3 regions of the Lysinibacillus sp. EB106-09-02-XG168 genome follow, and region 1 is predicted to be linked to each of the others. Evidence: riboswitches for the same ligand, from Rfam matches in the RefSeq annotation. Region 1 holds a riboswitch; each other region holds the start of a gene.

The links. Region 1 has a riboswitch for lysine ahead of AC3WSO_RS12045 (transporter substrate-binding domain-containing protein). Riboswitches for the same ligand answer to the same signal wherever they lie in the genome.
Region 2: another riboswitch for lysine. It lies ahead of AC3WSO_RS18340 (aspartate kinase); the one in region 1 lies ahead of AC3WSO_RS12045 (transporter substrate-binding domain-containing protein).
Region 3: another riboswitch for lysine. It lies ahead of AC3WSO_RS02300 (amino acid permease); the one in region 1 lies ahead of AC3WSO_RS12045 (transporter substrate-binding domain-containing protein).

Annotation. Positions count from the first base shown of each region.
Region 1 covers NZ_JBYTDN010000003.1:2,273,989-2,283,791, forward strand. Annotated here, with positions in the region: gene AC3WSO_RS12035 (2-oxoglutarate dehydrogenase E1 component) at 1-2,223, shown strand, start outside; gene odhB (2-oxoglutarate dehydrogenase complex dihydrolipoyllysine-residue succinyltransferase) at 2,318-3,553, shown strand; lysine riboswitch at 4,096-4,281, shown strand; gene AC3WSO_RS12045 (transporter substrate-binding domain-containing protein) at 4,399-5,265, shown strand; gene AC3WSO_RS12050 (amino acid ABC transporter permease) at 5,445-6,170, shown strand; gene AC3WSO_RS12055 (amino acid ABC transporter ATP-binding protein) at 6,183-6,914, shown strand; gene AC3WSO_RS12060 (DUF6501 family protein) at 7,733-7,930, shown strand; gene AC3WSO_RS12065 (toxic anion resistance protein) at 8,049-9,113, opposite strand; gene AC3WSO_RS12070 (5-bromo-4-chloroindolyl phosphate hydrolysis family protein) at 9,110-9,760, opposite strand.
Region 2 covers NZ_JBYTDN010000003.1:3,583,807-3,593,609, forward strand. Annotated here, with positions in the region: gene racE (glutamate racemase) at 1-287, opposite strand, end outside; gene AC3WSO_RS18300 (MarR family winged helix-turn-helix transcriptional regulator) at 298-750, opposite strand; gene AC3WSO_RS18305 (helix-turn-helix domain-containing protein) at 828-1,049, opposite strand; gene AC3WSO_RS18310 (acyl-CoA thioesterase) at 1,218-1,676, opposite strand; gene sdhB (succinate dehydrogenase iron-sulfur subunit) at 2,057-2,836, opposite strand; gene sdhA (succinate dehydrogenase flavoprotein subunit) at 2,842-4,596, opposite strand; gene AC3WSO_RS18325 (succinate dehydrogenase cytochrome b558 subunit) at 4,664-5,272, opposite strand; gene AC3WSO_RS18330 (YslB family protein) at 5,545-5,979, shown strand; gene AC3WSO_RS18335 (methyl-accepting chemotaxis protein) at 6,031-7,290, opposite strand; gene AC3WSO_RS18340 (aspartate kinase) at 7,417-8,643, opposite strand; lysine riboswitch at 8,864-9,042, opposite strand; gene uvrC (excinuclease ABC subunit UvrC) at 9,594-9,803, opposite strand, start outside.
Region 3 covers NZ_JBYTDN010000003.1:226,020-235,822, reverse strand. Annotated here, with positions in the region: gene AC3WSO_RS02315 (sensor histidine kinase) at 1-773, opposite strand, end outside; gene AC3WSO_RS02310 (response regulator transcription factor) at 783-1,475, opposite strand; gene AC3WSO_RS02305 (serine hydrolase domain-containing protein) at 1,537-2,463, opposite strand; gene AC3WSO_RS02300 (amino acid permease) at 2,734-4,197, opposite strand; lysine riboswitch at 4,281-4,457, opposite strand; gene AC3WSO_RS02295 (CynX/NimT family MFS transporter) at 4,631-5,839, shown strand; gene AC3WSO_RS02290 (nitric oxide synthase oxygenase) at 5,916-6,962, opposite strand; tRNA gene AC3WSO_RS02285 (tRNA-Glu) at 7,370-7,441, opposite strand; tRNA gene AC3WSO_RS02280 (tRNA-Asn) at 7,443-7,519, opposite strand; tRNA gene AC3WSO_RS02275 (tRNA-Ile) at 7,524-7,600, opposite strand; tRNA gene AC3WSO_RS02270 (tRNA-Gly) at 7,608-7,681, opposite strand; tRNA gene AC3WSO_RS02265 (tRNA-Phe) at 7,685-7,760, opposite strand; tRNA gene AC3WSO_RS02260 (tRNA-Ser) at 7,770-7,862, opposite strand; tRNA gene AC3WSO_RS02255 (tRNA-Ala) at 7,875-7,950, opposite strand; tRNA gene AC3WSO_RS02250 (tRNA-Pro) at 7,964-8,040, opposite strand; tRNA gene AC3WSO_RS02245 (tRNA-Arg) at 8,059-8,135, opposite strand; tRNA gene AC3WSO_RS02240 (tRNA-Lys) at 8,151-8,223, opposite strand; tRNA gene AC3WSO_RS02235 (tRNA-Gln) at 8,239-8,313, opposite strand; tRNA gene AC3WSO_RS02230 (tRNA-His) at 8,324-8,399, opposite strand; tRNA gene AC3WSO_RS02225 (tRNA-Trp) at 8,447-8,520, opposite strand; tRNA gene AC3WSO_RS02220 (tRNA-Tyr) at 8,526-8,609, opposite strand; tRNA gene AC3WSO_RS02215 (tRNA-Thr) at 8,619-8,691, opposite strand; tRNA gene AC3WSO_RS02210 (tRNA-Asp) at 8,701-8,776, opposite strand; tRNA gene AC3WSO_RS02205 (tRNA-Met) at 8,781-8,855, opposite strand; tRNA gene AC3WSO_RS02200 (tRNA-Val) at 8,880-8,955, opposite strand; rRNA gene rrf (5S ribosomal RNA) at 8,966-9,081, opposite strand; rRNA gene AC3WSO_RS02190 (23S ribosomal RNA) at 9,268-9,803, opposite strand, start outside.

The sequences.
Region 1 (9,803 bases):
GAGAAGTTCATTCATAAAACTTTTGTAGGTCAAAAGCGTTTCTCTGGTGAAGGTTTAGATACTCAAATCGTTCTATTCGATGAAATTTTGAAAACAGCTGAAACAAATAGCGTTGAAAATGTACGTATTGGTATGGCCCACCGTGGTCGTTTAAATGTGTTAACACACATTTTAAATAAACCATACGACATGATGTTCTCTGATTTCGCACATGTTTCTAATGAATTATTTATGCCAAAAGATGGTCGCCTTGAAATTACTAAAGGCTGGACTGGTGATGTAAAATACCACATGGGTGCTTCTTACAACCGCGAATCTGGTATGAATGTTAAACTTGCTTACAACCCATCTCACTTAGAAGTAGGAAATCCGGTTGTTTTAGGTACTGCACGTGCTGCACAAGATGACACTTCTAAACCAGGGCAAGCTATTCATAACCGCACAAAAGGATTAGGAATTCTTGTGCATGGTGATGCTGCGTTCCCAGGTCAAGGGATCGTAACAGAAGTATTAAACTTTGCAAAAACTGAAGGGTTCACTACTGGTGGTACAATCCACATCATTGCTAACAACATGATTGGATTTACAACTGAATTACATGATTCTCGTTCATCTGTGTACTCTTCAGACCCTGCAAAAGGTTACGAAGTACCAGTCGTGCATGTAAATGCAGATAGCCCTGAATCTGTAGCTTTAGTTGGTCGTTTCGCAGCTAGCTACCGTCAAAAATTCGGTAAAGATATTATCGTTGACCTTATGGGTTACCGCCGTCATGGTCACAATGAAACGGATGATCCAACTGTAACAAACCCTGAAACGTATAAATTAGTTTCTAAACATGAACCAATTCGTGCTTTATATGGTGCTCAATTAGTAGCTGAGGGTGTAGTTTCTGCTGAAGAAGTAGCTGCATTAGATAAAGCTATTTATGCAGAAATGCAAGCAGCTTATGATCATGTAAAAGAAATGGCAGATAAAGATGAACATAAACATTTAGAAATGCCAGAAGAATTAAAAGTAGAATTCCCACAAATTGATACAGCAGTTGGTGTGGAACGTCTAGGAAAAATTAATGAAGAGCTTTTAGTGTTTGAAGAAAACTTTGAACCACAGAAAAAACTTGGCAAAATTTTAGAAAAACGCCGTGATGCATTTGCTTCTGCAAAAATCGACTGGGGTCATGCAGAAACTTTAGCATATGCAACAATTATTCAAGATGGGACACCAGTACGTTTTACAGGTCAAGATGCACAACGTGGTACGTTCTCTCAACGTCACTTAGTGTTACATGACAAAAACAATGGTAATTTATTTACGCCACTTCACCATATTTCAGGTGCAAATGCATCATTTACAGTACACAACTCTCCACTTACAGAAGCTGGGGTAGTGGGCTTTGAATATGGTTACAATTTAGAAAACGGCCATGTATTATCAGTATGGGAAGCTCAATTTGGTGACTTTGCTAACATGGCACAAGTTATGTTCGATAACTTTATTTCAGGTGCACGTGCTAAATGGGGTCAAAAATCTGGTTTAGTAATCCTTTTACCACATGGTTATGAAGGTCAAGGTCCAGAACACTCTTCAAGCCGTATGGAACGTTACTTACAAATGTCAGCTGAAAATAACTGGTTCGTAGCAAACTGTTCAAACGCAGGTAACTACTACCACTTATTACGTCGTCAAGCAGCATTATTAGGTACAGAAGGCGTTCGTCCACTTGTGGTTGTTTCACCTAAGTACTTACTTCGTCACCCATTAGCTGCAGCAAATGCTGATCAATTAGCAAATGGTTCATTCCAAGAAGTAATTGAACAACCAGGCCTAGGTTCAAAACCTGAAGCTGTAGAGCGCATTGTTTTAGGTTCAGGTAAAGTCATGATCGATATCGCAGACCGTATTAAAGACGGTGAAGGCTTCGATCACCTACACATTGCTCGTGTAGAACAACTTTACCCATTCCCAAAAGAGCAAGTTGCTGGTATTATTGCTAAGTATCCTAATGTAAAAGAAATCGTTTGGGTACAAGAAGAGCCTAAAAACCAAGGTTCTTGGAATTATGCATTAGAAACATTACACGACCTTTCAGAAGGTAAAAAGCTACGTTATGTAGGCCGTCCTGCAATGAGCTCAACTTCTGAAGGTGATGCAGATTCTCATAAAGCAGCTCAAGCCGCACTTGTAGAAGAAGCAGTTGCTGAGCCTGTAAAGGTTAAATAATCACATATTAAATATTTTTGAGAGCCGGGCTACTTGCTTAGGCAGTAGCCCATTGATGTGCACCAATGCACGTTAATTAAAGGAGGAAATGAAAGTGGCTGAAATTAAAGTCCCTGAATTAGCAGAATCGATTACAGAAGGTAGTATCGCACAGTGGGTAAAAAAAGTGGGCGATCGCGTTGAAAAGGGTGAATTCATCGTTGAACTTGAAACAGATAAAGTAAACGCTGAAATCATTTCTGAAGAAGCAGGAGTTTTAACTCAAATTTTAGCTGAAGAAGGAGATACTGTACTTGTAGGTCAAGTAATCGCAGTTGTAGAAGCTGGCGAAGGTGCAGCACCTGCTCCAGCAGCTCCAGTTGAAGCAGCTCCAGCTCCAGCAGCACCACAAGCAGCACCTGCTCCAGTTGCAGCAGCTCCAGTTGTAGTAGAAACTTCTGGTGAGCGTGTAATCGCGTCTCCAGCAGCACGTAAACTTGCTCGTGAAAAAGGTATTGACCTTGCTGCTGTATCTCCAGTAGATCCGCAAGGCCGTGTACGTGTACAAGACGTTGCAGCTCATGGTACAGCTCCAGTAGCAGCGCCACAAGCAGCTCCAGCAGCACCTAAAGCAGTAGCAGCTGTTGATGATTCACGTGTGACAATTGAAAAAATGAGCCGTCGTCGCCAAACAATTGCAAAACGCTTACTTGAAGTAAAACAATCTACAGCAATGTTAACAACATTCAACGAAGTAGATATGACAAACGTTATGGCTTTACGTTCTCGTAAAAAAGACCAATTCTTCGAGTCAACTGGCTCTAAACTTGGTTTCATGTCATTCTTCACAAAAGCTGTAGTTGCAGCACTTAAAAAATACCCATATGTGAATGCACAAATCGTTGGTGATGAAATTCACTTAAACAACTTCTTCGATATCGGTGTAGCCGTATCAACAGAAGAAGGCTTAGTAGTACCAGTTGTACGTGACGCTGACCGCAAAAACTTTGCAGAAATTGAAGATTCAATTGCAGACTTAGCGAAAAAAGCACGCGACAAAAAATTAGGTTTAGCTGATCTTCAAGGTGGCTCATTCACAATTACAAATGGTGGGGTATTCGGTTCATTAATGTCTACACCTATCATGAATGGTACACAAGCTGGTATCCTTGGTATGCATACTATCAAAAAACGTCCAGTTGAAGTGAATGGTGAAGTAGAAATTCGCCCAATGATGTACTTAGCACTTTCTTATGACCACCGTATTATCGATGGTAAAGATTCTGTAGGCTTCCTTAAAACTGTTAAAGAACTACTTGAAAACCCAGAAGATTTATTATTAAATTCTTAATTCCTGAGTTTCTAAAACCTTGCGAACATTGTTTCGCAAGGTTTTTTTCTTTTGTGGATTATTTGAGGAAGTGAAGGTTAAAGTAATCAGAGTGACGGAAAGAAGGGCTGAAACGACGGATAAAAAGGGTGAAGTGACGGAAAGGAAGTCAAGCGACGGATAAAGCAGCTGAAACGACGGATAAAAGAGCCGAAGTGGTGGAAAGGAAGTCAAGCAACGGATAGAAGGTCCGAAATGATGGAAAGAAGAGCCCAAACGACGTATAAAAAAGCCAAACCGACGGATCGCTTACCCCAACTTTTGCGAAAGCTTCCCTATAATAATGTATATAGTACAAAACTATTATTTGTACAGAACTACAATTTCTCTAAAATATTAAAAAAGAAGTTATGTATTAATTATTTGCGGATTTTCTTTAAAAAGGATAAAAAACCCTAATATTGTAATTAGTCAGAAAAGTAATGAAATTATCTTGACGAATAAGTTAGTTTTATAGTAGTATCTTAATAATCAATTAAATATTCAAACCTCACGTTTTTTCATTGTGAGGTAGAGGCGCGGTATTTATTAGTTCATTGTTGAGTACAAGCAAGCGAAGACGCAATGAAGAAGGAACTATCGCCGAAGTGTAAAAGGAGCTCGTACTTTTATGCTGGGCCTGCAGTGAATAAGTGCAGGACTGTCCTAGTAGATTTTTTCCAGGTTTACTAGGTTGTGCTATCTCGGAATGATGGAATTATAGTGAGGATTTGGGCAACTGTTGAAAAAGTAAGACCTAAGTTCAGAGCTTAGGCTTTTTTAGTACAGTTGTCTTATTTTTTTTACAGAAAAAGGGGGAGTTTTACATGAAAAGAAATTGGTTAGTAGTAATGTTGACCGTAGTGACTGCAATTTTGTTAGCTGCATGTGGTACTAGTGACAAGAAGGAGCCGTCGTCATCTAGTAATGAGGGGGGCAATACGAATAACGAGGAAGCTGGTGGCGAATTCCGTATCGGGATGGAAGCTAGTTATGCTCCGTTTAACTGGACGCAGCAAGGTGATGCAAATGGCGCAGTAAAAATTGCTGATAATGCAGAATATGCAGGCGGTTATGATGTACAAATGGCGAAAAAAATAGCTGAAGGCTTAGGAAAAGAATTGGTTATCGTAAAATTGGAATGGGATGGATTAGTACCAGCTCTACAATCAAATAAAATCGATGCTATCATTGCAGGTATGTCACCTACTGAAGAACGTAAACAAACGATCGACTTCACAGAAAACTACTATACGTCTGATTTTGTAATGGTAATTAAAAAAGGTAGTAAATATGAAAAAGTAACATCTATCCAAGATTTCTCTGGTGCTAAAATCACCTCACAGTTAAATACATCTAACTACACTGTTATTGATCAAATCAAAGATGTAAAAAAACAGACAGCTATGGATAGCTTCCCAGCAATGCGAGTAGCATTAGAAGCTGGAAAAATTGATGGTTATGTAGCAGAACGTCCAGAAGGTATTTCCGCTGCTGCTGCAAACGATAAATTAGCATATGTAAAATTTGAAGAGGGCTTCGATACAGACATTTCAAATACATCGATCGCAGTTGGTTTACGTAAAGGTGATGCAAACCTTGAGAAGATAAATGAAATCTTAAAAGGTATTTCTGAAGATGATCGTCAAAAAATTATGGAAGAAGCCATTCACCAACAACCAGCAGCACAATAATATGATTGCGCGGGCTAGCTACTAGTCCGTGCAATATCAATATAATAGAAACTTTCTAAATAATAATAATGTCTAAGCTACTTGTTTCATATGATAAAAGAAACAGGGTCCCACTGAAAATGGTAGATAGCTAAGACGATTGAACGAAAAAGCAACACGACGTTGTTAGGGGGAACATCATGAGTCTTGAATGGATTATTTCTATTGTTGAGAACAACTGGCAAATGTTTTTACGAGGTGCGTATTATACATTACTTATTTCGATTATTAGTACAATTATTGGTGCACTTATCGGATTTTTCATTGGAATTATGCATACCATCAAAGTTCGTAAAAAGGGAGTAAAATTTTATAGCTTGAAATTCATTAATTTTATACTAACTTGCTATGTCGAATTCTTCCGTGGTACACCAATGATTGTACAAGCAATGGTTGTATTTTTCGGCTTAGATATAGCATTTGGTATTAATATGCACTTTATTACGGCAGGTATTTTAGTTGTTTCATTAAATACAGGCGCTTATATGGCAGAAATCGTACGAGGTGGAATTGTTTCCATTGATCAAGGGCAGTACGAGGCTGCATCGGCTATTGGTATGAATCATGTTCAAATCATGCTACATGTTGTATTACCACAAGTTGCCCGAAATATTTTGCCTGCTACAGGTAACCAATTAATTATGAATATTAAAGATACAGCAGTTTTAAACGTTATTGGAGTTACGGAATTATTTTTCCAAACAAAGTCGATTGCAGGTAATAACTTCCGCTACTTCGAATCTTTCTTCGTAGCATGTGTCCTTTATTTCATCATGACATTCACAGCATCAAGAATTTTACTGTATATAGAAAAACGGCTGGATGGACCAGATGCCTACCAAAAAGAACAGAAAGAAGCAGTATAGGGGGGCTAATAAATGACAGTTATTAAAATAGAGCATTTAAGTAAATCATTTGGGCGTAACGAAGTGTTAAAGGATGTAAATTTCCAAGTAGAAAAGGGCGAGGTTGTCTGCTTAATCGGCTCTTCAGGTTCTGGCAAATCAACATTACTACGCTGCATTAATTTACTGGAAACACCAAGTGGCGGTCAAATTATATACAAAGGTGAAAATATTTTAGATGAAAAGCATAATATCCAAGAATACCGTACACATTTAGGTATGGTATTCCAGCAATTTAACTTATTCAATAATCATAATGTCTTAAAAAATTGCACAGTTGGTCAAATGAAAGTATTAAAGCGTTCGAAGGCAGAAGCCGATGAAGTTGCCCAAAAATATTTGCAAATTGTTGGTATGGATCAATATGTCAATGCGAAGCCACGACAGCTATCTGGTGGTCAAAAACAGCGTGTAGCGATTGCACGAGCATTGTCAATGAGTCCAGAAGTAATGCTGTTTGATGAACCGACGTCAGCCCTTGACCCAGAAATGGTGGGTGAAGTCTTAAAGGTAATGCGGCAGCTAGCGGATTCCGGCAATACGATGTTAATCGTTACACATGAAATGGAATTTGCCAAAGAAGTAGCGGATCGCGTTGTCTTTATGGATAAAGGTGTTATTGTAGAGGAAGGGCCTCCAACACAGGTTTTAGTAAACCCTCAGCATGAACGGACAAAGGCGTTTTTAAAACGGACATTAAGATAAAAAAGTTTACGCGTTTGGTAATGAATAACTAAAAAAAGTGAGTCCAAACGAATTTTATTAATAGTCAATATATAATTTGTAACAATGTATTTTATTTGTGATTTAGATATAATCAGGGCTACTTCAATCTAGGAACTTTCTTCCACTGATAGCGTCAATTTATGCAGTTATGGAGGTAGTATTTTGAAAAAATTATGTATTCTATTTACCGTAATTAGTGTTCTATTACTTGGATGTTAGCAAGAAAAAAGCTATAACGTATGGGATTCATCAACACAAAGTCAAGAAATTATTGATTCAGCGATAGAAAGGCTTACTTTTTGAGCTGCAGTCCGTCTAATTCTTATAATAATTGAATGACAAAAAATGTACACTACTAAAATTGAATTTAGTAATGTACATTTTTAATTTGTTTACCGAGTTATTTTCTAGAATTCCATTCTGCGTATAAAATAAAGCAAATTGCAAATGCAACGGCCAGGATAAAAAACCATTGCGGTACACCACCAAAGCTCATGTTAACACCTCGAAGTAAATTTTTTTATTAGTAATCTCCATTCATTCAGACCCCCATCTTTGCATGTATTGGGATGAGAGCTACAGTGAAATATCTACTGAATTAAGACATGTCCTCAGACGAATTGTTTATCTGTGCGACAGCACCTATTACGCCAATGAGAAATTAATATGGTTAAAAAAATGGATAGTTACGGAGAAAATATGGTCATCTATGGTTTTTTTCTCCACAAGCGTACAAAAATATTATAAAATAAGCTGTATACATTAGCTTCGTGCTAGTAAAGAGAGGTAGAGAGATTATGTTACATTTAAAATGGAAAGATGCTCCAACGGTACGTACAGTTACTTGTAAGCATACAAATGCATCAAAATATTTAGTTTCAAACGTATTAACAGTAGGGCAACAATATGATGTAAAAAATGAAACAGAAGAGTTCGTTTTTATTATCGATAACACTGGTAATATTGGTGGCTACTATAAAGATTATTTTGAATAAGCAAATCAATTTCGCCTTGGCGTAATTGAGTCCGAGTTTTCATTCAATCGGTTTGAATGAAAACCAAAAGGTGGTTCAGATGATTTCTGAGCCACCCTTTTTTGTTGATTAAACTTAATTATCCCTGCTTAAAGGTTTTTAATTCAGCAACTTCTTGTAGATGCTCTTTTTCCTGCTCTGTAGCTGTATGAAGGGCGAATACATCTTGGATAGCTGACTTCAGCTCAAGCTGTGTTTCTTTGAATTTTGATACTTGCTGTGCAAAGGAAGGGCTCGTAAAACGATCATTTGCACGAGATAATTTTTCCTCTAGCTGCGCGTAGCGATGATCCATATGCATAGACAACATGATAGCTAACTGATTTTTCCAAAGTGGAATAAGTGTAACGATTGAAAATTCTATTTTTTCCGCTAGTGTTTGATTGGACTGTTGGATCATGCGTATTTGTGGCGCAGTTTGTAAGGCAACTTGCTGAGAAACTTGTAAGTCATAAATACGTTGATCTAGACGTTCGATTTGAGCGGCAAAATCATTAAGCTGTTGGACAGCTAGTGGCTGTTTTGATGCCTGTACACTTGTCACTTTTTCTGGAAGTTCTACTTCAATGGCTTGCTGCTTCTTCATTTGTCCAGCTGCTATAGCAGTCGCTAACTCTTCAAAGTATCCTCTATTATGAGCATACAGTTCTTCTAGCATTTCTACATCTTTAATCATTTGAAGCTGTGCACGTTCAAGCTGAACACCAATTCGCTCTACTTGGATACTAGTACGTTCAAACTCCGTTAATGTTTGCTTAATAGTAGGCTCAACTTTACCAAACATTTTTTTTAAAAAGGACTGTTTTTTTGGTTCTAATGCGTTAGGGTCCACTCGGTCTAATGTATGCATTAACGAGTCTAGCATTTGGCCAATTTTTGTGACGTCTTTTTGTTTTACTTGTGCAAGCATTCGATCAGCAAATTGTGAAAGTGATCGTTGCGAATCTTGCCCTAAGGACAGGACTGATTCGAAGTTTGTCAGGTCAAGCTGACTAGCATATAAAAGTGCACGACTTTGTGCAAGAGGCGATAGCGTTTCATACGTCGCCATCGTCTCATTATTTGTAGTCTCTAAATAAGATTGCACAAGAGGGGAAATACCTTGTATTGTATTTAGTTGAAATGCGTGTTCATTTGCCGTCACTTATCATCGCCTCGCCACTCCAATTGTTCTTTTCGTCGTACATTGGAACGATTCGCAAATTCGATTTCCATTTGAAGATGGTCGATGTCGTTGGAAAGCGCATCCTTTAAATCAATTTGAATCGTATCATTTAAATCTGTTAGTGTTTCTCTTGTTTTAGATAATGTAATTTGGATTTCCTTATCTTTCACAGGCTGCCTTGATAACATCGTATATTTATCCGTTAATTCAACAGCGGATGGGAGATGTGCATAAAAAAACTGTTCAACATTATAAAATTTTCGTGGATCTGTTTTGACAATTTTCACGATATTTTTTGAAATACGTGTCATTTCAAGTAATTGCTTAAATGCAGAAATAGAACGTACACGTAAGTAGTTTTGACTTAATGTTTGTATGTTTTTATTGGCTGCTTTAAGTTGAGTTTCAATATGTTTGTATTCTTCTTTTGTTATACCGGCTAATTGCATGAAGTTCTTTTTCTGTCTATGTTTCAACAGCGTCGTACTTGACGCGTATGTTCCAGCGAACAATAAACTACCAAGTAAGTATCCTGGTGTTGCCGCAAATGCTGCGATAGAAACAGTTGTGAGAGAAAATAAGAGGCTAGCGGTATGTCTAGAGAAAAACTGTCCGACACTGAGCATGTTTCTTCCTCCTAGCATTTAAATATGTCTATCTTCTTATACG
Region 2 (9,803 bases), 1.3 Mb from region 1:
TTAATAACGCCTAGTACCGGAAAAGGCATATTTCTTTGTAAACTTTCGAGTGCTACTGCAGTCGCTGTATTACAAGCAATGACGAGCATTTTGATATTCATTTTTTCTAGTGCTTTTGCCATTTGCCAAGTAAAATTCCGCACTTCTTGTCGAGTTCTTGGACCATACGGACATCTTGCTGTATCACCAATGTAATAGATCGTTTCATTTGGTAATCGCTTCATTATTTCTTTTGCTACGGTTAAACCGCCTACTCCTGAGTCAATAACGCCTATCGGGGCATTCATACTTTCCGCCTCAATCCTGTTTCATGTGTACATGTAGTTTTTCTAAATAGCTTGATAATTGCGCGACTTCTTGTTCGTTAAAACCAACAAGCTTCTCTTGCAAATATTGCTGTCTTTTTTCAATAACCTCTTGAATAATACGTTCGCCTTTTTCGAGAAGATGAACAACAACGACACGACGATCATTTTCGTCACGCACTCGCTTAACTAATTCATTTTTCTCCATACGGTCCACTAAATCTGTTGTTGTACTAAAAGCTAAGTATAGTCGATTTGACAGGTCGCCAATTGTTATATCGCCAAGCTCTTCTAACCACTGTAATGCAACAAATTGTGGCGGCGTAATCGCATATTGTGAAACAATCTCTCTTCCTTTTTGCTTCACAATCGCCGCTATATAGCGTAATTCCTTTTCAACCGTTGCAACGGTTTCAGGTGAGTGTTTTGTTACTTCATCCGACATATAACTATTTCACTCCTAAAAAAATACGTTGAATAGTTCTATTTTGTCGTTTTTTTTCTAAAATAGCAAGTGTCCTTTTAGTCTAATTTAAATTCTTCTAAGCGTAACAGCTCAATTAACGCTTGAGATCGATTTGTTACACCTAACTTTTGAATTGTATTGGAAATGTGATTTCGCACTGTTTTTTCACTAATACCAAGTTGCTCTGCAATATCCCTCGTTGTTTTTTCAGCTAATAAAAGCGCAAATATTTCACGTTCTCGGTTTGTTAAAAGAGAACGATGATGAGAGCCATTCATTTTCAGTTACACCCTCCTCCCCCGCACGTATTGTAACTTATGTTAAGGAATGAGGAGCGGTGACGGCTATTTTCATTAATATCTCGTGTTTCTTAAAAAAATTCGGAAATTGCTTCCATAAAAGAATGAATTCAATGGAAAAATGCAATTTCAACCGTCGAGAGATCATTATATGATCACCAAGCTTGCTAACTGAGTTTTTACTTCTTCAGACAAAGGTACACTCTTCCCAGTTAGAGGGTTCATTTGCACTACCGTCCCCCGACCTGTAAAGCAAACCTCATCATGCTGATTTTTCGCTAAATAATGAATATCTATTGATGAGTTCCCTACTGTCGCTACTTTCGTATAAATTTTGAGCACATCATCAAAGAAAACTTGCTTCACGTAATCACACTGTAAGTCAGCTACAATCGGAATCCCCTCTATATTTTCATCCATTGCTGATGGCATGAGAACACCTAAATGGCGGAAATAATCGATTCGTGCCTGTTCAAAATATGTAAAGCTAACTGTATTATTCATATGACCGTACATATCCGTTTCTGAAAAACGTACACGGATCTCAATAAAAAATGCAAAATCCTTAGTCCATTCCTGAAAATTTCCGATATAATTTGCTTTCATCTTAGCCATCCCCCTAATTTTCATTCGCCTCTTCATAGATAGAATTAGCGATTGATAAATGAATATATATTCATTATAAAGCAAAATACTATTCCATCATAGAAAATTTACATTTTAGCTCGTTATATTTAAAAATCCCTTATTTTATGCAACAAAATCTTTCTACACTGTACTTAAATCATCATATTTAGTTTTTCTTAAAAATGCCCTTATTGAGAACTCCCTATCATGCGAAACATTAGTCAGTGGGCGTTTTATCAGTCTTTGCAAATCGGACATTTACAAGTAGTTAATCTATAAATTTATTTGATATTTTCCATAGAAAAAAAACTCCCTTACACATTATGTGTAAAGGAGTTTGGGAGTAAAAGCTTGTACTATTAGTCAACGTAGTGGTCAGAACCGAAGAAGTTACGGAACATTTGCACTGTAGTTGCACGGTTTAATGATGCGATAGATGTTGTTAAAGGAATACCTTTTGGACAAGCAGCTACACAGTTTTGTGAGTTACCGCAGTTTGCAAGGCCTCCATCACCCATGATCGCATTTAAACGCTCGTCTTTAATCATTGCACCAGTTGGATGAGTATTGAAAAGACGTACTTGTGATAATGGTGCAGGTCCGATGAATGAAGCTTTTTCAGACACGTTTGGACATGCTTCCATACATACACCACAAGTCATACATTTAGATAATTCATAAGCCCATTGACGTTTACCTTCTGGCATACGTGGACCTTCCCCTAAATCATAAGTACCATCGATTGGAACCCATGCTTTAACTTTTTTAAGTGCATTGAACATACGTTCACGGTCAACTTGTAAGTCACGAATAACTGGGAAAGTTTTCATAGGCTCAAGTTTAATTGGCTCAGTCAATTGGTCAACAAGTGTTGAACAAGATTGACGTGGGCGTCCATTAATAACCATTGAACATGCACCACAAACTTCTTCAAGACAGTTCATATCCCATGCAACTGGTGTTGTTTTTTCACCATTTGACATAACCGGATTCTTTTGAATTTCCATTAATACAGAAATAACGTTCATACCATGACGGTAAGGAATTTCGAATTTCTGCCAGTAGCCATTGCCACCTTGTGTATCTTGACGTAAAATTTCAACTTTGACCATTCTTCCAGTATTAGCTGCGATATTCATAATTCTTAGTCTCCTTTCGCAGAGTAATCACGTTTACGTGGTGGAATTAATGAAACGTCGACTTCTTGGTACGTGATAATTGGATCACCAGTAGTTGGGTCAAATTTCGCCATTGTAGTTTTTAAGAACTGCTCATCATCACGGTTCGGGAAATCTGGTTTATAGTGTGCACCACGAGATTCGTTACGTAATAATGCACCTTTTGTCATTACTTTCGCTAAGTAAATCATATTTTTCAACTGACGCGTAAAGTGAGCACCTTGGTTACTCCACTTTTGTGTATCGTTGATGTTAATGTTTTCCCAACGTTTTTGGAATTCATTAAGTTTTTTCAAAGTATCTTCAAGTTGGTCATTGTAACGTACTACTGTCATAGTAGCTGTCATCATTTCACCAAGCTCTTTATGAAGCAAGTAAGCGTTTTCTGTGCCGTCCATTTTCATGATAGCATCCCACTTAGCTTGTTCTTCTTTAACGCGAGCATCGAAAATCTCTTGTGGAAGATCTTCAGCATGCTTTTTAAGATGTTTAACATAATCTACTGCGTTTGGACCTGCAACCATACCACCATAGATAGCAGATAATAATGAGTTTGCACCAAGACGGTTTGCACCATGCTGAGAGTAATCACATTCACCTGCAGCAAATAAACCAGGAATTTCAGTCATTTGGTTGTAGTCAACCCATAATCCACCCATTGAATAGTGAACTGCTGGGAAAATTTTCATTGGTAATTTACGTGGATCATCCCCTACGAATTTTTCGTAGATTTCAATAATACCACCAAGTTTTACATCTAACTCATGTGGATCTTTATGAGAAAGATCTAGGTATACCATGTTTTCACCGTTGATACCAAGTTTTTGGTTTACACAAACGTCGAAAATTTCACGTGTTGCAATATCACGTGGTACTAAATTACCATATGCAGGATATTTCTCTTCTAAGAAGTACCAAGGCTTACCGTCTTTATAAGTCCAAATACGGCCACCTTCACCACGAGCTGATTCTGACATTAGACGGTTTTTGTCATCTCCAGGAATAGCTGTTGGGTGAATTTGAATGAACTCACCATTCGCGTAAGTAGCACCTTGTTGATAAACGATAGAAGCAGCAGAACCTGTATTAATTACAGAGTTTGTTGTTTTACCGAAGATAATACCAGGGCCACCAGTCGCCATAATAACAGCGTCTGCACGGAATGATTTAATTTCTTCTGTACGCATATCTTGCGCTACGATACCACGACAAACGCCGTCAGGATCGACGATTGCACCAAGGAATTCCCAGTGCTCATATTTGTTAACTAAACCAGCTACTTCGTGAGAACGAACTTGCTCGTCTAGTGCGTATAGTAATTGTTGACCAGTCGTTGCACCAGAGAATGCTGTACGGTGGTGTAATGTACCACCAAAACGACGGAAATCAAGAAGACCTTCTGGTGTACGGTTGAACATAACACCCATACGGTCCATTAAATGAATAATACCAGGGGCTGCATCACACATACCCTTAACTGGTGGTTGGTTCGCTAAGAAGTCCCCACCATATACTGTATCATCAAAGTGGATCCAAGGAGAATCCCCTTCACCTTTTGTATTTACCGCACCATTAATTCCGCCCTGCGCACATACGGAGTGTGAGCGTTTTACAGGAACTAATGAGAATAAATCAACTTCAGTACCAACTTCAGCTGCTTTAATCGTTGCCATCAGACCAGCTAGACCGCCGCCAACAACAATTATTTTGCTTTTCGCCATGATTATTTCTCACTCCTCTTAAAAAATTGCAATGATTGCCATGTGCTCTATAGTAGCTTCTATTACATTAAGCGAAAGCTAAAATAGCAGCCACACCAACTACACTTAGAATTACGAAAATAATGTTTGTTACATAAGTAGCAATCTTTTGAGACTGAGGAGATTGTGTAATACCCCAGCTTACTAGGAATGCCCATAAACCGTTAGATAAGTGGAAAGTTGCTGATATAATACCAACAATGTAGAATCCAAGCATAAATGGATTAGAAACGATATTTGCCATCATGTCGTAATCAACTTCAGTACCAAATGCTTTTTGAATACGAGTTTGGAAAATATGCCATGCAATGAAAATCACTAAGAATACACCAGTGAAACGTTGTAATGAGTACATCCAGTTACGGTATGTGCTGAAACGTCCTGTATTCGGTGTAGCAGTGAATGCAATGAAAACACCATAAAATGCGTGGAACATTAATGGAATATAGATGACAATCCATTCAACTAGGATAAGGAATGGAATCTTTTCCATATTTGCGGTAGCTGCGTTGTAACTTTCTGCTCCGCCTGTTGCTGTAAAGTTAATTAACAGGTGCATCGTTAAAAACAGACCTACTGGAATGATACCAAGTAGAGAATGTAAGCGACGCCATAAAAACTCTCGATCTTTCGACAAGACTGTTACCCCCCTTAGTACTTAAAATATCACAACAAAAGAAGTCATCATTTTGTAACTGATACTTCATTGACTGTGTATTTCATCATGGTACAATATTATGACATGTTTATTGTACTCTCAAGAGCTACGAGCGTCAAGGCAACTAAGAGTTTTTCGTATTCCTTATTAAAGAAACAATCTAGTACATGATGCGTCGTTTTTTCTCGAAAAATCTATCTTTACTTTATCAGTGTCAAATTATAAGAAAATTCTAAGAAAGAAGGATTTAAATGTTAAACACTTCATCACCTACAATCTCAGCTTTTGGCTATGAGATAATTCGCGATTATATTTTATCTTCCATTCTCGGTAAACATGAAGGTGATGTTCTTTACTGGGCAGGAAAAGACCTAGCACGGAAGTTCCCATGTAATAGTCAAGATGAACTTATCGCATTTTTCGCAGATGCCTGCTGGGGTAATTTAGAACTTGTCAAGGAATCGAAGGATGGACGTACTTTCCAGTTGACAAATGATCCTGAACTGTTACAAATCGGTCTTCGTAGCTTTAGACTCGAAGCAGGATTTATAGCTGAACAAATCCAGCAAGCAAAAGGTTATTTAACTGAATGCTATGATGAAAAATGTGAAAAGCAACAGAACGTTACATTTACAGTTAAATGGGACGTTAAGGAACGAATCATGAATACCGTTCCTTCAGAATAAAACGAAAAGGATTGTCATTCCAAATTTATGGATGACAATCCTTTTTAATATTTATAGTTGGGCATGTCTTTCTTTTAAAAGTACATCTATTAACGAAATAAACGCTTCTAAAATATTTAGTGAGAATTGAATCATTTCCTCTAAGTTTTTGATTGACAGTTCATTCACTAATTTTTGTGCAGCCATATGTACTAATTCATGAGGTTGTTCTATATGAAGATATTCTGGTAAATTCCGATATTCCTCAAAATGGCCATAATACCATTCCCCAAACTTACATTCATGATGCGTTTTTATAATTTCTTTATGGCCAGCCTTTTGTATAGCATTTCGTAAAAAGCTTGCATGATCCATTAACCTTGCAGCCAATTGGCTAACTACCGTTTGCTCTTTAGGCTTACGGATTGTAGGGGCGATAGCTTTTAACATTTCAGATACTTGATTTTGTATTATATCCGAGAAGTCACTAGTATGAGATAATTCCTTCGTTGTTTCCGCTAAACGTCCTACAGCTATTACATTTTCTTCTGATGCGATTGTTATTTGATCAATGCCATGTGCTGCTTCTTTAATATTTTTACTCGTTACAGTCAAATTAGTAATATTGTTCTTCATGATACTTAAAAAGTCCGTTAAATAATGTTCAACTTCTTTAATATTTGTTATTGTATTATGTAGTTTCTTATCAATGACTGATCGAATCTTCGTCATTTCTTGCAATGAACCTTTCGAGCTGTTAGCTAACTTCCCTACCTCCATCGCAACAACATTAAATCCTTTTCCATGCTCACCAGCACGTGCAGCTTCAATAGAGGCATTTAAGGATAGTAGTTGTGTTTGATCAGCAATCCCAGTTACACCTTTACCGATATCATCCATTTTAGTAATTTCATTATACAACTGCTCTGTTGAATGAGCTCCTTTAGACAACAACTCCTGAACCAGTTCACCTTTTATAATGGACGATTCCATTTCCTCTACAAGGAGTAATGAATGCTGCTTGATTTCTTGAATGTTTGCATTAACATTTTGCTCAACTGCAAGTATCTCTTCTGTATTTGACGACATTTCTTCACTCATTGCTGAAATATCCCCTACACTTGTTGAGACATTTTGAACCTTTAGAGCCGTTTGAAAATTAATTAACTCCATATGCGCCAGTACAAAGTCTAAAATCGCATTTTTCACATCAATACTGTCCTGCTCAAGTTCTAATTCCAGAATTCGCTTTTTTAATATTTGTATTTCTAAATCGTTGTGTTGCTCAACGCTTTCATCCACTGGCTTTTGAAATAAACCGAATAACTCCATATTAACTCCCACCTTCCCTTTTGGAAAAACATGTCACATTTTATTATATAACAATGAAATTGGATAAAGTATGAAATTAATGTAAACAAAAAGAGATGTGCCATTTAATGACACATCCCTTTCATTTTATATGTAAAGCGCTTGTTCTAAATTAAATTCGTCATGTAAAGCATTTGCTGCGCGAACCATTTCGTCCTGAGGAACAACGACGGATACTTTTATTTCAGAAGTACTTACCATTTTTACAAGGATATCTTCACGACGTAAACGATCAAACATACGGGCTGCCACCCCCGGATTAGATGCCATTCCTGAGCCAATAATAGAGACTTTCGCTAAACCGATTTCAAAATCAGCAAAACTAAACCCTAGTGATACTTTACTATCTTCTAGGACACGTAATGCATCCGCGAACTCCTCTTTTAAAATAGTAAATGATACAGTCGGCTTTAAGCCATCAATTATTGCTTGTACGATTATATCAACGTTTATGCGATTTTCTGCAAGTATTGTGAACATATCTGCTAACGAAGCATTAGAATAAGCATCATACCCTACCGTTAGGCGAATAACGTCTGACTCATAGGCAACACCACGTACAATTAAATTTTTCTCCATTTTAACTTCCTCCTTCAATAAAGTACCTTCTGTATCTTTTTCGTTTGACCGAATGGTAACTGGGATTTGATACTTCTTTGCTATTTCTACAGCGCGTGGGTGTAAAATTTGTGATCCTAAGTTTGATAGCTCTAGCATTTCATCATAGGAAATTTCTTTTAACTTTTGTGCCCTAGCAATCTGACTTGGATCAGCTGTATAGACACCATCCACATTCGTATAAATATCTACGCACTTCGCCTCTAATGCTGCAGCAATAGCTAAAGCCTTCGTCTCCGCACCACCTTTACCAAGCGTCGTAATATTCCGTGAGTTATTGATCCCCTGTTCCCCTGCAACGACGACGATTTTCCCCTGAGTAAACTGTTCTTCTATTCGACTAGCTTCTATCTCATTAATTCGTGCATTGCCATACACCGCATCGGTTTGAATACCTGCCTGCCAGCCTGTTAATGACACTGCATCGTAACCTTCTTCCTGCAAAGCAATTGCCACTAATGCACTTGATAGTTGTGAGCTTGTTGACAATAGTGTGTCTAGTTCACGTTTAGACGCCTTGTCTAATAGATTACAAGCCATTTTTGCTAATTCTTTAGACGTCCCTCTCATTGCTGTAGTGACAACGACAATATCAAAACCACTTTCCTTTTCTGCAATCACCTTTTTTGCAACATCTTGTATGTGTTCAGTTGATGCTAATGCAGCACTACCAAATTTCATCACAATTCTCTCCATCCTTTTCATTCTCCTTCGTATTTAATCATTTCGCTGATAATAAAGTAGCTATATAATTTTGCAGCTTTTCACAAAAAAACATCGCAAAAGCAAATAACACCCTTCAACTCTTAGGTAAGAGTAACAGCCTTGAAAAAATGTTGTTTCGAGAAATCTAAAAAGGCAGCTCTCACATAACGTGAAAGCTGCCTATAACATGTACAATAAAAGTAACTTGCGCATGTGTGATAGCTCTCCGAAACGTTTAGAATCGACAGTCTTACATCTCTTAAATGTAAAACCAGCACAGCATCGGAAACAACGATGCTCCACTTCGGCAAGTTCCCCTTTCATACACTTTCACTGGACTTGTTCGTCCTCGTATGTACTACTCTTGAACCTTGCACCTCTATCATCACTAAATAGTGATTGTATTTAATTGAATCTTAGTGAAGGAATTTCCAATTTAATAAGTAGAAACTACTTATTAACTAAGATGCTGTGTATGAAATCGCTATATTGAATAGCTATGTTATATACAAACCTTAGCATACGTCTAATCCTTTGACAATTTCTCTTGTTTAAAATCAATTTCGCCTTGGCGTAATTGCCGCTGTCGCTTTGCTTTCGCGCAGATAAATAATACGTCCGAAATCGACTTTGTGCTTAGGTCTTCAGATGTTTTTTTGTGCGAAAGCGAAGCAATAGCAACAACACGAGGGCCGACACGAAGTCGGTCATTTCGGTAATACCACAAGAAATGGTATTTTTACCGATGCAAGTCAGTTAGCCGTTATCGTATGGATACGATGGTTTTAGGCTAACATCCCCTCAGAACTCCTTTCTGATTCCATGACATCCGTCGGAGGCTCTATTTTCATTCAGCAAATGTCTTTTGTACCGAAAGTGTAGCGACAGGTACAGATGTTTGGACACCCACCGAAAAGGAATTCCATTTACATTCATCTCATTTACCCTTCAGAGGTAGTATTTTCTGCTGAATGAAAATAAGTATGAATATTGCTAGCTAGACTAGCTGGCATCCCCGCTTCCTGTAAGGCTTGCATACTTGCCTCACGAATTTTTTTGACAGAGCCAAAATGCTTAAGTAATTGCTGTTTTCGCTTTGGACCAACTCCCTCTATTTGGTCGAGGACAGATTGTATAGCATGCTTCTCGTG
Region 3 (9,803 bases), 2.0 Mb from region 1:
ATTCTTTCAAAAACATTATCGATATGATATTCGTCAATCCCTTTACCACGATCCCATACATCAATATAAATATTCGTATCATCAGTTCTTACTGTGAGTCCAATGATGTTTCCTGCCGCCCCATAGGCAATCGCATTTGACAATAAATTATTCAAAACTCTATCTAATGCTTCTTCATTACCAAGTGCATATACAGATATCTCCGGTATTGTTATATCAATCTCTAATCCCAATGACATGACCATATCGTAAAATGATAAAATGTTTTTACGGCAAATTTCATTTACGTTAATTTTTGTCATTGGGTAATCTGTATCTCCAGCCTCCAATTTTGCCAAATCAAAAAATGTATGGATTATTTTTAATACTTCCAATGTTTTCGAATGAACGCCAGTGAGCAAGCGCTGCCGCTCTTCGTCACTAAGTGATGGCTGTAGCTGCAGCATTTCCGTATAACCTAGCACAACAGTTAAAGGTGTTTTAAGATCATGCGAAATATTGGCCAACATTTTTTTCATGGAATCTTCCATTTTTAGATGTGTTGCTTGCACTTTTTGGTTGTGGTCTAACAATGCATTCATCGCGATTAGTAGCTGCTGTAATTCTTGATTAGCTGTCGATACTAAAATCTTTTCGTTCGATTGTTCATCAATGATTATTTGCAGCTTTTGATGCATGTATTGAATCTCAGCATCTTGTTGTTTCTTTGCCTTCATCTGAAAAATAATAATTCCTACTAGTAATACAATAATTAGCAATAGACATATAATCATGATGAATGTTTACCCTTCAAATTTGTAGCCGATCCCCCAAAGCGTTTTAATATACTTAGGGTTGGACGGATCGTCTTCAATTTTTTCTCGTAATCTTCTTATATGTACATTAATAATATTTTCATCTCCATAGTAAGCATCTTTCCAAATCAATTGATAAATTTGCTGTTTCGTAAAAACTCGATTACGATTTGTCACGAATAACGTTAAAATAGCAAATTCCTTTGACGTGAGCTTTACATTTTGTCCATTCCTCTCAACCGAAAAATTAACAAGGTCTATCGATAAGTTGTCTATCTTTACTATGTCTGCCTTATCCTCTACTTGACTGGAGTATTTTGTAGCTCTTCTTATTGCGGCTTTGACACGTGCCGAAAATTCCAGCATCGAAAACGGCTTGGCAATATAATCATCTGCCCCTAATCCTAACCCTAATGCTTTATCAACATCACTATCCTTGGCTGACATGATGATGATTGGAAGTGATGCTTGCTCTCTTATAATTTTTAAAACTTCTAATCCATTAAGCTTCGGTATCATAATATCCAAGATTACTAAATCAAAGGGATTGTTTAAACAATTTTGTAATGCTTCTTCCCCATTTACTGCAGAGGTGACAAGGAATCCCTCCATCGTTAAATAACTCTCTACCATTTCGCGAATGGCTTCGTCATCTTCTACTAATAAAATGTGCTTTTGCACTTCCATGCACCTCTATTCTAAAATGTAAAAATTTCATTTTATTGACTCATCACCATAACGATTATCTCAAGATGTGGTCCTTTATTAATTGAAGCGGTAATAAACTAGTTTCATACAAATCACCTGTGATAGTAATAACTAGTTCTTCCTTTGGCCAAATAAAAATATATTGCCCCCCAAAGCCTAATGCAAAGAAATATTGATTATCTTCCGAAAAAGCTTTAGTTTCATTCTGTTTATTTACCCACCAATGCATCCCGTAATAACCGATTTTTTCATAAGTCATTAAATTCGGCTTTATCGAATGATTAATCCAATCCTCTGAAACTATCCTTTTCTCGTTATATACGCCTTTCTTTAAAACTAAGAGCCCCACTTTCATCATATCTTCTACCTTTAATAAAAGACCATCTGCCCCTTTACTAATTTTCTTCTTATCCTCGTACCACTGATATTCTTGAATACCTAATGGTTGAAATAAATAACGATTGGCAAATTCTTTTGTTTTCATATTCGTAACTTGCTGCAATATAGCAGATAGTATATGGGAGCAACCCGAGTTATAATTCATATTCGTACCCACTGGATGTACCATCGGACGATTTATTATAAATTTTACTATATCAGAATGAAATACCATAGGAGCAAAATAATTCCATTCTCCGAATTCTGGGAAATCTAACCCTTCCGTCATTGTTAAAAGGTGATATATTGTCATATCCATTTTACGTTTGTCGTCTTGCCGTTCGAATAGTTCAGGAAAAAAAGAATGAACAGGTGTATGAACAGATTCCAAATATTTATGATCAATTGCAATACCAAATAGAATTGAAAGAATACTCTTTGTACAAGAATTAATTTTATGAAGCTTCTGTTGTTGTTTCTTGTTTTTATAGTATCGAAATGTCGTTTTACCGTGACTATTAATCAAAAAGGTATTAATCTTTTCTTTTTTTAATCTGTTTTGTAAAAATGGATAGTCTATCATCTTTCTCCCTCCTCTGATTATTTGTCTTCACCTATTAAGCTTTTACGTGTGGTTGATTTCCGTTCCGGCCGGGCGCTTTCCTGGGGGCACCCAGCCGGAACGGAAATCACCTAATATACAGAGCGTATATTTTTAAAAACGTCATCCACAACTTTCGGCTATAAACCTTAATTTACCATTTTTTCGTTTTCGTTTCATAGATATTTTGCGAAATAGTAAAAAAGCTGCTCCATAAACCATCATTCAATGGATTATAGAGCAGCTTTAATATTAGTCTTCCAGCTTTAAATCACATTGCTCAAGCGGAAGCATTTTCGTTTTATGCTTAATTTTATAGCCAAGCCATAACAGTAGGAACAGTGGAATACCGATATACGAGACAAGAACTCCGTACCAATCTACTGAACCACCCAAAAAGGCATTGTAGTTTTGTCCAATAACAACAATCATACAAACCGTAAAAGCAAATAGCGGACCGAATGGGAATAGTTTTGCTTTATACGGCAACAATTTCGGATCTAAGCCCTGTACGTCGAACGCTCGACGGAAACGGTAATGGCTAAATGCAATTCCTAGCCAAGCAATGAAGCCTGACATCCCAGAGGCATTTAGAAGCCACATGTAGACCACACCATCACCAAAGAATGAAGCTAAAAATGCTAGAGAGCCTACAGCTAAAGTCGCCAGTAATGCGTAAATTGGAATACCTCGACGGCTTAGTTTAGTGAAAAATTTCGGTGCATGTCCATCTACTGCTAATTGCCAAAGCATACGAGAAGATGCGTACAGCCCTGAATTCCCTGCTGACAGCATTGCCGTTAGAATGATAGCATTCATCAATGATGCGGCAAAGGCAATTCCTAAATTATCGAACACCAGTGTAAACGGTGAAACAGCGATATCTTCAGATAGCAAACGTGCGTCTGTAAACGGAATCAACAGACCAATTGCACCGATCGCTAAAATATAAAATAAAAGAATTCGCCAGAAAACGGACTTAACAGCTTTCGGAATATTTTTACCAGGATCATCTGTTTCACCTGCTGTTATTCCAAGTAATTCTGTTCCTTGGAACGAGAATCCCGCAGCTAAGAAAATACCAAATGTAGCAAGGAAACCACCGTGGAATGGTCCATCACTAACAAAGAAATTCGTAAAGCCTACCGGAGCGTTTCCTCCTAAAATACCAAATATCATTAAGAAACTGATGATAATAAAAATGATTACAGTTACAACCTTTATCATGGCAAACCAATATTCACTTTCACCATAGCTTTTTACCGATAATAGATTGAACGTTAAAACAACAACAATAAATAAAACAGTCCAAAGTGCTGATGAGCTATCTGGGAACCAATATTTCATAATCAATGATACAGCAGAAATTTCTGCCGCAATTGTAATTGCCCAGTTGTACCAATAGTTCCAACCAAGTGCAAAGCCTAGAGCTGGATCCACAAATTTTGTAGCATACGTACTAAATGAGCCCGATGATGGCATATAGGCTGCCATTTCGCCTAAGCTTGTCATTAAAAAATAAACCATGATACCGATTAATGCATAAGCAAGAAGCGCACCGCCAGGGCCTGCCTGTGCAATGGCACCACCACTAGCTAAAAACAATCCTGTACCGATTGTACCGCCTAATGAAATCATTGTAATGTGACGGCTTTTTAATTCTTTTTTCAACTTTGGCGCTTTATGGCCGAGCTGATTGACTTTAATTTCACTCACAATTTAACTTCCTTCCTTTTAAGAGGCGAAAAAAATGCCATCACATGAACGGCAGTGATGGCTAAGTAAATCCTCTGTTCTTTCAAAATGATAGCTCAACACGTTATCCAAACGTGACAGTTCTGTTCCTTTCGGAGACAGCCCCAGCATGAGGTTTTCAAGTCCCCTCACACTTCGGCAGTATTTCCTTTCAACTAATATCTTAAATGCTTGTCATTTCCATTAGCATACTCTTAAATACCGCGACCTCTACCTCAATATAAACATGAGGCATATTATTAAATTTATGATGAATATTATTCTAACATATGACTTATGGCATTTCAATAACTCGAATAACATTCTATATTTTGCGAATTTTCAACTATTTTTATTGTTGTGATAAAGTGGTATAGTGGTTCAATCATAATTGTTCTAACAGGGGGGGATTTATTTGACTACTCATGAACATACCGATACTTATCCTAGCAGGAAAATTAACTGGAAAGGTACAACCTTATTACTAGTGATCGGCGTAATTTGTATTGCCTCGACATTACGGATGCCGCTAACAGTTGTTGGACCTATTATTTCCTTTATCCGAGAAGACCTCGGCATATCCTATGCATTAGCGGGCTTTCTAACAACAATCCCATTGCTAGCATTTGCAATTATCTCACCTTTTGTACCAATTGTCGCACGTAAAATCGGGCTAGAACTAACATTATTTTTATCGACTATTCTTTTGGCATTAGGGATTGTACTACGCTCCCTCGGCACAACTAGTTTGCTCGTATTTGGCACTGCGCTAATTGGTATAGCCATTTCATTTGGTAACGTACTTATTCCAGGATTACTTAAATTGAAGTTTCCTTATCACGTAGGTTTGCTTATGGCATTTTTCACTATGTCGATGAATTTGACAGCTGGGCTCGGCGCTGGCATTAGCTATCCTGTTGCCCATTCATCCATTGGCTGGCAAGGTGCACTTGCAGTCGCACTTGTTCTTGTAGCGTTAACCATTTTAATTTGGATTCCACAGTTGAAATTTAATAAGCCTGAGCCTAATGTTAAATCTACGAAAGAGCGTACACCTTTATGGAAATCACCTGTTACTTGGGCAGTAGCGGGAGCTATGGGATTTCAGTCGTTATTATTCTATACAACTGCTGCTTGGATTCCTGAAATATATATAGCACAAGGATTAGCTGCAGATCGTGCAGGATGGATGTTTTCCATCATGCAATTTTCACAAGTCCCAATGGCCTTAGCTGTGCCTATTATCGCTAGTAAAATGATATCTCAGCGACCTCTCGTATTCATGTTTACGGCATTTTACTTAATTGGCTTTATCGGACTAGTAATGGAATGGACCAACCTCGCTATACTTTGGATGGTGCTACTAGGCTTAGCCGGAGGAGCTTCATTCTCATTAGCAATGATGTTCTTTACATTACGTACCCGTACAGCTTTTGAGGCAGCTGATTTATCAGGTTTTGCACAATCATTAGGGTATTTATTAGCCGCAATCGGTCCAATCTTATTCGGTTATTTACATGATATATTTGGTGGCTGGGATATTACTGGTTGGTTATTTGTTGTCGTAGCACTCATACTCTTCTTATGTTCATTTAGAGCTTCTAAAAATGAATATATAAATTAAAAAAGGTAGCTCATAATCTTATCTCAGCAGGTGTGGACACTCGCTGAAATAAGTTAACGTGAGCTGCCTTTCTCTTTCAATAAGGTGGTTTCTGATAAAAATAGTTAGGTGTATTGTAAACATTAACATAAGGCTTGTGATAAATATGAGTTGTAGCTGGCGAAAGAGGTGGAATCAACCATGTCCAATTGCCTGTAACCTCTCGATTTGCTGCTGTTTCTGAGTCCTCAAACAATTTAAATTGCTGTGCAGCTGTATGATGATCTACAATGCTCACACCATCTTTTTTAAAAGAATGTAGAACGGCCATATTCAGCTCAACTAATGCTCGGTCACGCCATAGAGAAGCCTGTTTAGTTGTATCAAGGTTAAAAATTTCTGCTATAGCAGGTAGCATATTATAGCGCTCATGATCTGCTAAATTACGTGCCCCGATTTCTGTACCCATATACCAACCATTGAATGGAGCTGCCTCAAAGTCGATACCTGCCATTTGGAAGCGCATGCTCGAAATAATCGGCACTGCATACCATTTTAATCCTAGCTTTTCTACTTGAGAAGATTCTGGGTGGCGAATCGGTACCTCTAGTACATATTCGTCAGGGATCAAAAACACTTGTGGCTCTCTGTCATCCACCTGTACGACAAGCGGAAGCACATCAAATGCTGTTCTCTCACCTTGCCAGCCAAGTGATTCACATACTTTTGTAAACGCAACGGAATGCGGATCACCAACGATTCCAGATTCCGTTTCATAGCCAGCATAGCGGATTAGCTGATGATTCCATATACGAACTCGCCCTGGTGCAAAAATCGTTATTGTCGGACGAATTTTCCCATCGTTTGTTGCGTATTGAATATGTTTAAGCAAAGCGTTGAAGATATCCTCTTCATGTGAAAGATCACGGGCATCTTTAACATGCAGCGATTGCCAAAACAATCGACCAATACATTTATTACTATTACGCCACGCGACTTGTGCACCAAAGATTAGTTCTTCCGTTGTCGGTGTATATTCTCCAGTTGTTTTAATATACTGTAATCTATTTTCTAGCCATGTTTTTGACTCGTTTTGCTCTACTTGATAAAGTTCTAAAAATCGTTGTACTTCATGTAAATTCATATCGAACTCCTCCATCTACCCTCATATTAGAGGAATGGAACTATTATCACCACGAAAAAATCTGCAAAAAAACATACATATTTTATATATGAAATACTTTGTTCAATATTTCTTATCATTTTGAGGGATTAGGGAAAAGATAGACACCTTCGCTTCAAGTGCTATTATGAGAATTTCGGGGGATTATAGAGGACAAAGCCTTTTTGTATGTAAAAATTGGTTATACAAGAGATATCTTCAGTTGCAAGTTCGATTTTATTTATCATGATTAAGCCCTTCGCAATACTTAGGAATAGACGTTATTACACGACCATTAGAAATAAAACTTCCTTAACACAAAGGGTGATCCTTTTTAGCTTTTAATTGGCATAAAAAAAGCATGTTACACAAATGTGCAACATGCTTGATGACCCCTACGGGATTCGAACCCGTGTTACCGCCGTGAAAGGGCGGTGTCTTAACCACTTGACCAAGGGGCCGTGGCTCCGAAGGCAGGACTCGAACCTGCGACAACCTGATTAACAGTCAGGTGCTACTACCAACTGAGCTACTTCGGAATAATGGTGGGCCTAAATGGACTCGAACCATCGACCTCACGCTTATCAGGCGTGCGCTCTAACCAGCTGAGCTATAGGCCCATTATTTTGGAGCGGGTGATGAGAATCGAACTCACGACATCAGCTTGGAAGGCTGAGGTTTTACCATTAAACTACACCCGCAAATGGTGGGTCAGGACGGAATCGAACCGCCGACACTTAGAGCTTCAATCTAATGCTCTACCAACTGAGCTACTGACCCGAAAAAATATGGAGGAGGTAGAGGGATTCGAACCCCCGCGCGGTGTTACCCGCCTGTCGGTTTTCAAGACCGATCCCTTCAGCCAGACTTGGGTATACCTCCGTAATATATAAATGGTGGAGCCTAGCGGGATCGAACCGCTGACCTCCTGCGTGCAAGGCAGGCGCTCTCCCAGCTGAGCTAAGGCCCCTTGTTAGGAAAGATGGTCGGAATGACAGGATTCGAACCTACGACCCCTTGGTCCCAAACCAAGTGCTCTACCAAGCTGAGCTACATTCCGATACTATTAGGCTTTATTTGGCGCGCCCGACAGGAGTCGAACCCATAACCTTCTGATCCGTAGTCAGACGCTCTATCCAATTGAGCTACGGGCGCATTTATAAAAACTGATGAGCCATGAAGGACTCGAACCTTCGACCCTCTGATTAAAAGTCAGATGCTCTACCAACTGAGCTAATGGCTCCTATTAAAAAATGAATGGCTGGGGTACTAGGATTCGAACCTAGGCATGACGGAATCAAAATCCGTTGCCTTACCGCTTGGCTATACCCCAATTATTAAAATGGGGCGACTGATGGGAATCGAACCCACGAATGCCGGAACCACAATCCGGTGCGTTAACCACTTCGCCACAATCGCCACTATATATAATCACAGTAGTGTTTGATAACGAGTACCTAGAAACCTGGCAGGGGCAGTAGGAATCGAACCCACACCAAAGGTTTTGGAGACCTCTATTCTACCGTTGAACTATGCCCCTAAAAATGGTGGAGGGGGACGGATTCGAACCGCCGAACCCTAAGGAGCGGATTTACAGTCCGCCGCGTTTAGCCTCTTCGCTACCCCTCCAAGGGATGATGCCGGCGATAGGAGTCGAACCCACGACCTACTGATTACAAGTCAGTTGCTCTACCAACTGAGCTACACCGGCAAAAAAAAATGGCGGTCCCGACCGGGATCGAACCGGCGATCTCCTGCGTGACAGGCAGGCATGTTAACCGCTACACCACGGGACCATTTTGGTTGCGGGGGCCGGATTTGAACCAACGACCTTCGGGTTATGAGCCCGACGAGCTACCACTGCTCCACCCCGCGATAATAGAGTGCTTGATAAAAAAATGGTGGAGGATGACGGGCTCGAACCGCCGACCCCCTGCTTGTAAGGCAGGTGCTCTCCCAGCTGAGCTAATCCTCCTGGGTATAATGCCTAGCGACGTCCTACTCTCACAGGGGGAAGCCCCCAACTACCATCGGCGCTAAAGAGCTTAACTTCCGTGTTCGGTATGGGAACGGGTGTGACCTCTTTGCCATCATCACTAGACTATTTTCGGCTTTCAATATACGTCGCATTTCTTCGTCAGCTTCAGTCGTTCAGTCAGTCACGTACTTAAGTACGCTCCTTCCCTCTCTCCATCGCTTCCTCGAACTACTCGTATCTTGAAACCCTATATGAAAGAAATTGTTCTTTCAAAACTGGATAAACGGTTCATTGAATGTTTCAAACATGTTGGTTAAGTCCTCGATCGATTAGTATTCGTCAGCTCCATGTGTCACCACACTTCCACCTCGAACCTATCTACCTCATCGTCTTTGAGGGATCTTACTTACTTGCGTAATGGGAAATCTCATCTTGAGGGGGGCTTCATGCTTAGATGCTTTCAGCACTTATCCCGTCCACACATAGCTACCCAGCGATGCCTTTGGCAAGACAACTGGTACACCAGCGGTGTGTCCATCCCGGTCCTCTCGTACTAAGGACAGCTCCTCTCAAATTTCCTACGCCCACGACGGATAGGGACCGAACTGTCTCACGACGTTCTGAACCCAGCTCGCGTACCGCTTTAATGGGCGAACAGCCCAACCCTTGGGACCGACTACAGCCCCAGGATGCGATGAGCCGACATCGAGGTGCCAAACCTCCCCGTCGATGTGGACTCTTGGGGGAGATAAGCCTGTTATCCCCGGGGTAGCTTTTATCCGTTGAGCGATGGCCCTTCCATGCGGAACCACCGGATCACTAAGCCCGTCTTTCGACCCTGCTCG